2 regions of the Rhizobium sp. YTUHZ044 genome follow, and region 2 is predicted to be linked to the other one. Evidence: riboswitches for the same ligand, from Rfam matches in the RefSeq annotation. Region 2 holds a riboswitch; the other holds the start of a gene.
The links. A riboswitch is a leader RNA that binds a small molecule or an ion and turns the genes downstream of it on or off. The one in region 2 is predicted to bind thiamine pyrophosphate.
Positions count from the first base shown of each region.

Region 1: another riboswitch for thiamine pyrophosphate. It lies ahead of thiM (hydroxyethylthiazole kinase); the one in region 2 lies ahead of thiC (phosphomethylpyrimidine synthase ThiC).

Region 1 is NZ_CP101428.1:383,660-388,074, forward strand. It holds gene NL154_RS27165 (GNAT family N-acetyltransferase) at 1-232, opposite strand, end outside; gene thiD (bifunctional hydroxymethylpyrimidine kinase/phosphomethylpyrimidine kinase) at 440-1,249, opposite strand; gene thiE (thiamine phosphate synthase) at 1,246-1,881, opposite strand; gene thiM (hydroxyethylthiazole kinase) at 1,878-2,681, opposite strand; TPP riboswitch at 2,732-2,828, opposite strand; gene NL154_RS27185 (DUF1349 domain-containing protein) at 2,957-3,541, opposite strand; gene NL154_RS27190 (ABC transporter substrate-binding protein) at 3,770-4,415, shown strand, end outside.
Region 2 is NZ_CP101431.1:103,138-107,552, forward strand. It holds gene thiS (sulfur carrier protein ThiS) at 1-25, opposite strand, end outside; gene thiO (glycine oxidase ThiO) at 22-1,008, opposite strand; gene thiC (phosphomethylpyrimidine synthase ThiC) at 1,011-2,843, opposite strand; TPP riboswitch at 2,938-3,069, opposite strand; gene NL154_RS31260 (lactonase family protein) at 3,532-3,945, shown strand; gene NL154_RS31265 (amino acid ABC transporter ATP-binding protein) at 3,955-4,415, opposite strand, start outside.

The sequences.
Region 1 (4,415 bases), on a different replicon from region 2:
CAAAGCCAAGCAACTTGCCGCCTTCGACTGATATCAGGCAGGCGACGGGCTGGCGGGAAAAAGCGACCGAAACCTCGCTCGCCCAATTCTCGCTGAATTGTTCGCGAACCCAGTTGACCACGAGGTGCAGTTCCGCAGGAAGAGCCGGACGGATGGAGGCGCCGACGACGTCAGCCCGCTCTTTCAGTTCGGCGAGCCTAGTGGAATATAAGCTCACAAGCAGGTCCGGCACCCGTCTCTCCTCTGGATGTTCCGTTATTGCGGAATATATCCCCTTTTAATGTCATAGACTTGGCCATCTCAGAAGGCTTGTCAACAGGGATTTTCTTGGACGCGACTGTTCTCGTTGCGGCCTCGACGTGCGGTATGGGTCCAATGCAAAACGGCCCGGAACAAGCCGGGCCGTTTTACATTTGCATCTGTTTGCCGATGCCAGCGCCTATTCGCCCTCTTGCCAGAGCGCGTGGAAATGCTGCACCGGACCGTGGCCGGAGCCGACGCTGAGCTTTCCGGCGGCTGCGACCGCGCCGGCGAGATAGTCCTTGGCAATGGCAACAGCCCCTGGCGTCGAGTCGCCTTTGGCGAGTTCGGCGGCCAGCGCGCTGGACAGCGTGCAGCCGGTGCCGTGGGTATTCTTGGTCGGCACGCGTCGCGCCTCGAACCAGTGCAGGCCGTCGGCAGTGGCAAGCACGTCGGGGCTTTCGTCACCGTCGAGGTGTCCGCCCTTGACCAGCACGGCGGCCGGACCAAGGGCGCGCAGCCGCTCGGCCTGGGCGGCCATCTCGGCCCGGTTTGTCGCGACCGGCTGGTGCAGAAGTGCGGCGGCTTCCGGCAGGTTCGGGGTGAGAAGCGTGGCAAGTGGCAGCAGCCGCCTGGTCAGCACGTCGACCGCTTCAGGTGCGAGCAGGGCGGCGCCCCCCTTGGCGATCATCACCGGGTCGAGAACGACGGGGATGCCACGCCGGTGCGCGAGGGCTGCGGCAACGGCCTCGGCGATGCCGGCATTGGCGATCATGCCGATCTTGACGGCGTCGACGCGCACATCGGCAAAGACGGCATTGATCTGGTCGGCGACGAATTGCGGCGGCACCAGATGCACGCCGCTCACCCCTTGCGTGTTCTGCGCCGTCAGCGCGGTCAGCACCGCCATGCCGTAGACGCCGCGGGCGGAAAAGGCCTTGAGATCGGCCTGGATGCCGGCGCCGCCCGAGGGATCGGAGCCGGCGATGGAGAGAACGTTGCGGATCATGGGCGGACCTTTCGGATTTCTGCGGCGATGCGGCGCGTGGCCGCCTCGGGGTCCGGCGTGCCGGCGATGGCTGAGACGACGGCAAGCCCATTGGCGCCTGCGGCAAATACCTCGGCCACGTGGTTCGCCTTGAGGCCGCCGATGGCGACTGACGGCACCGGCGAAGCCTTCACCAGCCTTGCCAGACCGTCAAAGCCGATCGGCTGCTTGTGGTCGGCCTTGGTCGGTGTCGCAAAGACCGGTCCGACGCCGGCATAATCGACGATACCGGGATCGACGGCGCTAGCAAGCGGCGCTGTCTCGACCGAGAGGCCGAGGATCATCCCGGGACCGATCATCGTCCGTGCCGTGCGCGCGTCCATGTCCTCCTGGCCGATATGCAGGCCGTCGGCACTTATGGCGATCGCCGCCTCGACATCGTCGTTGACGATGAGCAGGGCGCCGGTTCCCGCAAGCGCTTGTTTCAAGGCTCGGCCGGTCTCGATCATTCTGGTCGTGCCCGCATGTTTGTCGCGCAGTTGCACCATCGTGGCGCCGCCGGCAACGGCAAGGCGCGCGGTCTCGACCATGCCGATCCCGGCGCAGAGTTCGGGGTCGAGGACGAGATAGAGCGAAAGGTCGAAAACCTTCATACGGCCGAAATCCTTGCCCGGGCATCGAGCGTTTCGGCGTCCAGGGCTGACAGCGCATCGAGGAAACGCCAAGCGAAGGAGCCGGGGCCGGCCGCCCCGAGGGCGGCATCCTCGCCCGCGACGGAGAAGGTCGCAAGGGCCGCAACTGTCGCCCCGAACGTATCCTCAGGGGCGGTCGCGGCAAAGGCGCCGATCAGGCAGGTGAGCGAGCAGCCGAGTGCGGTGACCTGCGGCATCAGGACCGATCCGCCTTTGATGCGCACGGCTCTTTCACCATCGGTGACGAAATCGGCCGCACCGGTGACGGCGACCACCGCCCGCTGCCGCTCGGCGAGCCGCCGCGCCGAGCCTTCCGCCTGCTCGACCGGGTCGCGGCTGTCGACGCCCTGGCCGCGGCTCTCTCCGCCGGCAAGGGCGATGATCTCGGAAGCATTGCCGCGGATGATCGTCGGCTTCAGCGCCAGGAGATCGGCGACCGCTCCGCGGCGGAAGGCCGTCGCGTAATGCGCGACCGGATCGAGGACCCATGGTTTGCCGGCTGCGTTGGCGGCCCTCGCCGCCGTCTGCATGCCTTCGATCCATTGCGTCGAAAGCGTGCCGATGTTGATGGTCAATGCATTCGCGATGCCGGCGAATTCGCCGGCTTCTTCAGCGGCGTGCACCATGGCGGGCGAGGCGCCCGACGCAAGCAGAACATTGGCCGCGATGTTCATGGCGACATAATTGGTGATGCACTGGACGAGCGGCGGCTTTTCGCGCATCGCCTTCAGCATGGCTCCCGACGTGATCTTGTTTTGCATGGCGCCCCTTTCAGGCGGGGGCGGGCACGGGGCAATTCGTGCGGGCGAAACCGCGACCCCGAGCGACTCCCTCCGCCGGCATTATCCGGTTCAGGTTCGAAGGGTGCTTCTCAGCCCGTCTGTCGACGGGCGCCCCTGTCTCTCATCGCGCTCTTTTTCGCAGAGAACGGGGCGGATGTCATCTCGAAAATGAGGGTTCGGTACTCTCCTTGCGGCTGCGCTTTAGGCGTGAACGTTGCTGCTCAGGAATGCAATCCCGATCGCATCCTATCCGGCTAACTCAAATCGTGAAGATCCGTCGTAATCGCCGGCCCGATCGAAAACTCCGAAAACCGCACCCTCAACCCGCTGCGCTCCGGCGTGCAGGCCGCCGGCCCGACTTCATAGCGGTCGGCAGCCGGGAAGGGCGCTAGCCGCAGCAGCGGCCAGCGGCTGCCGTCGCGGGAGGCCTGGATGCGCATGGCGCCGCCTGCAACGGTGACGCGGATGTGGAAATCTTCGAGTTCCTTGAAGGGCTGGGACACCGACCAGTCGGATCTGCCGTCGGTGACGACGGCGCTGAGGAAGGCTTCGCCGTCGGTGAATTCGACGCCTGACTTCACCCAGCGTGTTTCGTCGAGGCGCACCATCAGGCCGGCCTGATCGTAGAGGGTGCGGAATTCGCCCTGGATGCGGATCTCGGCGGTGAAGCTGTCACCGGTGGGAAAAGCGAGGAAATGGCCGTTGTCGCGGGTGAAGCCGTAATAGGTTTCGCACCAAAAATCGGTTTTCTCGTCGGTCGTCAGGGTGAGGCTGGTTTCGTCTGCGCGCCAGCTGGCCGGCTCGTTCAGCCACTTTCCTTTGTTGAAATCGATGCTCATCCCGTTCTCCCGTTCTGTTGAAGCCTGACCGCAGGCGACCACCTGACTTTGGCATATCATGCCGCTTTCATGCAGCGCAGACAGCCGCAGATGAAGATGGTGCTTTTTCGGCGTCGCGCTATCCGCGGCTGCATAATCCGTCGCCCGCGCTTGACAGGATCGATCCAGTTCTTATTCTGTTACAAAAAGATGAATTGCATAATAATGGAACTAAACGGGAGCCATCACATGAAAACACTGGTCGCATTCCTGCTCGGTACCGCGCTCGTCGCCCTGCCGTCCGCCCTGCTTGCCCAGGAAAAGGGCGGCGTCATCAATGTCGCGACGATCGGCGAGCCGCCGACGCTCGATCCGATGTCGTCGACGGCTGATCTTGTCGGCATCGTCACCCAGCATATTTTCGAAACGCTCTACACCTTCGACAAGAGTTGGAACGTCACGCCGCTGCTGGCCGAAAGCCTGCCGGAGATCAGCGCCGACGGCAAAACCTATACGATCAAGCTGAGGACCGGCATCAAGTTCCACGACAATACAGACATGACGTCCGAGGATGTTGTCGCCTCGCTTGGCCGCTGGACGAAGATCGCCTCGCGCGGCAAGCAGGTGGCGGGCTTCATCGGCAAGATCGCCGCGACCGATCCTTCGACCGTCACCATCACCCTGAAGCAGCCCTATGCGCCGCTGACCTCGTTGCTCGCCTTCAACAATTCGGCGGCGATCATCATCCCTTCCGAAAAGCAGGACGAACCGATGAAGGAATTCATTGGCACCGGCCCCTATATGCTGAAGGAGCGCAAGGCCGACCAATATATCCAGCTCGTCCGCTTCGACGGCTATAAGTCACGCGAGGGCGACGGCAATGGTTACGGCGGCG
Region 2 (4,415 bases):
CCTCACCATTGATGATGAAGGTCATGATGCCCTCCTTTCCGGTTGATTGCCTTCGCCAAGAAGAAGCCGCGCCACCTCGCCTGCCATGGCAGGCGCCAGCAGAAAACCGTGGCGGTAGAGACCATTGACATGGACTGTGCGCCCTTCCTGCGTCACACGCGGCAGATTGTCGGGATAAGCCGGCCGCACGCCTGCGCCGGTTTCCGTCACCCGTGCCTCGCCGAAGGCAGGATTGAGGGTGTAGGCGGCATTCAGCAACTCCATCAGCGAACGCGCGGTGATAGGGCCGGTATCGTCACTTTCGATCATCGTCGCCCCGATCATGAAACGATTTCTTTCGCGCGGCACGATATAGATCGGATGGCGCGGATGCAGCAGGCGAACGGGGCGAGAGAGAGTCACTTCGTTCGTTTCGACGCAGAGCATCTCTCCGCGAACGCCGCGCAAGCCGGGCAGAAGGCCGATCTGAGCAGCCCCGGTGCAGTCGATCACCCGATCGTAATGGGCAAGGTCAGCATCGCCCGTGGTGCCGAATGTGAGACGCATGCGGGCTTCTTCAAGTCCGGCGGCCAGCCCCGCGAGTGCCTGCCGTGGATCGAGATGCGCTTCCTGCGGAAAGAACAATGCCCTGCGGAAGCGGCCGGCGAGATCCGGTTCAAGAGCCGCGATCGCCTGCTCGTCCAGCCATTCCCATCCGCTTGTCCGGCGACAAAAGCGGTCGAGTTCGCCGGCATCGCGCCCGGCCGCCACGACAAGCGTTCCCCGACGATTGATATGGCCGGGTAGTGCTGCCTCCCACCAATCGGCGGCAAGACGGCCGAGCGCCAGGACCGGCTCCTCCGCGCTTTCCCTTTCGCACCATGGGGCCAGCATGCCGCCGGCAAAGCCGGAAGCGCCTGCACCGATCCGGTCGGCTTGATCAGCGACGTTGACCCGGAAACCATGTCGATAGAGCTGCCAGGCAACGGTGAGGCCGGCAACGCCGGCCCCCTTGACGAGAATATGCATCGTCATTCTCCGGCAGGCGTTTTCGCGGCCTCGGCGACCGGCATGTAGAGATCGCCGCCATCACGATACCTGGCAGCCATCGCTTCCAGTCCTTCTTTCTGAGCTTCGGCGCGAATGTCGTGGGAAATGCGCATGGAACAGAATTTCGGGCCGCACATCGAACAGAAATGCGCCACCTTGTGCGCCTCTTTCGGCAGGGTCTCGTCATGGAAGGAACGCGCCGTATCCGGGTCGAGCGAGAGGTTGAACTGGTCTTCCCAGCGAAATTCGAAGCGCGCCCGCGACAGTGCATCGTCACGGATGCGGGCGGCCGGATGGCCCTTGGCAAGGTCGGCGGCATGCGCGGCAATCTTGTAGGTGATGACACCGGTCTTGACGTCGCTGCGGTCGGGCAGGCCCAGATGCTCCTTCGGCGTGACGTAGCAGAGCATCGCCGTTCCGAACCAGCCGATCATCGCGGCTCCGATGCCGGAGGTGATGTGATCGTAACCGGGGGCGATGTCGGTCGTCAGCGGCCCGAGCGTATAGAAGGGAGCCTCGCCGCAGACCTTAAGCTGCTTGTCCATGTTCTCCTTGATCTTGTGCATCGGCACGTGGCCAGGGCCTTCGATCATCACCTGGCAATCCCTGGCCCAGGCAATCCGGGTCAGTTCGCCGAGGGTTTCGAGCTCGGCAAATTGCGCTGCGTCGTTGGCATCGGCGATCGAGCCGGGGCGAAGGCCGTCTCCAAGCGAGAAGGACACGTCGTAGGCACGGCAGATGTCGCAGATTTCCTCGAAATGCTCGTAGAGGAAGCTCTCCTTGTGGTGATGCAGACACCACTTGGCCATGATCGAACCGCCGCGTGAGACTATGCCGGTGACACGATTGACGGTGAGCGGGATATAGGCAAGCCGCACGCCCGCATGAATGGTGAAATAATCGACCCCCTCCTCGGCCTGTTCAATCAGCGTATCGCGATAGACTTCCCACGTGAGATCCTCGGCTATGCCGTTCACCTTTTCCAGCGCCTGGTAGAGCGGCACCGTTCCGATCGGAACCGGCGAATTGCGGATGATCCATTCCCGGATGTTGTGAATGTTGCGGCCGGTGGAAAGGTCCATGACCGTGTCGGCACCCCAGCGGATTGCCCAGACCATCTTCTCCACCTCTTCCGCCATCGACGAGGTAACGGCCGAGTTGCCGATATTGGCGTTGATCTTCACCAGGAAATTCCGGCCGATGATCATCGGTTCGGCCTCCGGATGGTTGATGTTGGCTGGAATGATCGCCCGGCCGGCTGCCACTTCCTGCCGCACGAATTCGGCCGTCACGAAATCGGGAACGTCAGCGCCAAAGCTCTCGCCGTCGCGAGCGAGCGCCTCCTTCGTGGCCTGCCGGCCAAGGTTTTCGCGGATGGCGATGAACTCCATTTCCGGCGTGACGATGCCGGCACGCGCATAGGCGAGCTGGGTGACGGCGCGGCCGGCCTTTGCCTTCAGCGGCGTGCTGCGAAGGGGGAATTCCGGCGTCAGCCGTTCGCCTGTGGCAAAACCATTGTCTTCAGGCTTCACCACACGGCCTTCATAGGCTTCGACGTCGCCCCGCGCCCTGATCCAGCTCTCGCGCAAACGCGGGAGCCCGGCGTCGATCGAGACCGTATGTGTCGGGTCGGTATAGGGGCCGGAGGAGTCATAGACCGTTACCGGCGGTTCGCCCGAGGTCGGGTGAAGGCTGATTTCGCGCATCGGCACGCGCAGATCCGGATAGAGCGTTCCGGGCTTGGCGATCTTGGTCGAGCCCGGAAGCGGGCCGGTGGTGACGACCGGAGTAAGCTTGGGTGCAACAATATTCATGGGTGAGGCTCCAAGGTTTGACGTTTGGAGACCCAGTTCCAGAGTTGGAATGATGAAAAGACGCCTCAAGCAACAAAGCGAAATCCGCCCGACAGCCGCAGCGTCCGCACCGTCCCTACGCCAGTATGAACTGGATCAGGTTCAACGGGTCACTGCGCCACAACAGGCAAAGCCGTATTGTTCAGCAGAATCTCAGCCCCTTGCCGGGACACCCCTGGTGAATGCTCGGCATCAAAGACCGGAGTGGCCCTGATGTCAAGCCGACCCTCACGGGCTCTCATCAGGACCTTTTTAGTCGGCGGCCAGACATGGTGCTGGGCATCACTAGCGTTGCGGCTGCCACCAAGGAAACACCGTCAAAACGACGGAGGCAGCGCCTGGTATTTTCAGCGAGCAATATTGCCATCGGGACGGGCGGTCGTTTTCCTGAGATTCAGCAGCCTAGCGTTCGACAGCCTTAGTGGGACCAGAACAAGAGCAGTCCGAAATCGTACGCTAAGGGCGAACGGAATGAGAACCTATGCGACCCGTCGTAGCCCGGCTGGCAGACGGAGCGATCGAAATCCGTTCGGCATCTGATGTTCGGCATCCCAGGTGTAGATGCCGGTAAGGTTGATATGCTCCCAACTGAGCGGCGAGATGTGTCGCGCTCCATCCAACCGGCCGCTTCGTCTTCGTCATCAGCGAGCTGAACTCGACCGTCGCGAGCTACCGGATCGATGCCGGTGGTTCATCACTGGAAGAAATCGCCGTCTATCCGACAGTGCCGGAAGGAGCCGCGGCTGGAAACCACGCTTCCGACCTGCAGATTTCCAGCGACGGGCGGTTCCTCTATGGCGCCAATCGCGGCCATGACAGCATCGCGATCTTCGAGATCGACGCGGAAACCGGCAGACTTTCGCGCAAGGTTCAGGTGCCCTGCGGGGGCCGCACGCGGCGCAACCTGGCAATCGCCCCGCAGGGCGATCACCTGCTTTGCGCCAATCAAGATAGCGACGTCGTGACCATCTTCACCCGTAACGCTGAAACCGGAGCGCTCAGCGACAGCGGCAAAACAATCCGCATCGGCACACCGATGTGCCTGCGTTTCGCCAAGGCCTGACGCGCAATCTCAGTGTTTCAGGATCTGGCTGAGGAACAGCTTGGTCCGCTCGTGCTGCGGATTGGAGAAGAAGGCATCGGGCTTGGCCTCCTCAACGATCTGGCCGGAGTTCATGAAGATCACCCGGTCGGCGACGGCGCGGGCGAAACCCATTTCGTGGGTGACGCAGACCATCGTCATGCCGTCCTTCGCCAGACCCGTCATCGTCTCCAGCACCTCCGAGACCATCTCCGGATCGAGCGCCGAAGTCGGCTCATCGAAGAGCATCACGGCCGGCTGCATGCAGAGCGAGCGGGCAATCGCCACACGCTGCTGCTGGCCACCGGAAAGCTGGATCGGATATTTGTTGGCCTGTTCGGGAATGCGGACCCGCTCAAGGAATTTCAGGGCGGTCTTCTTGGCCTCCGCTTCCGGCACGCCTTTGATCCACATCGGCCCCACCATGCAGTTCATCAGCACGGTCATGTGCG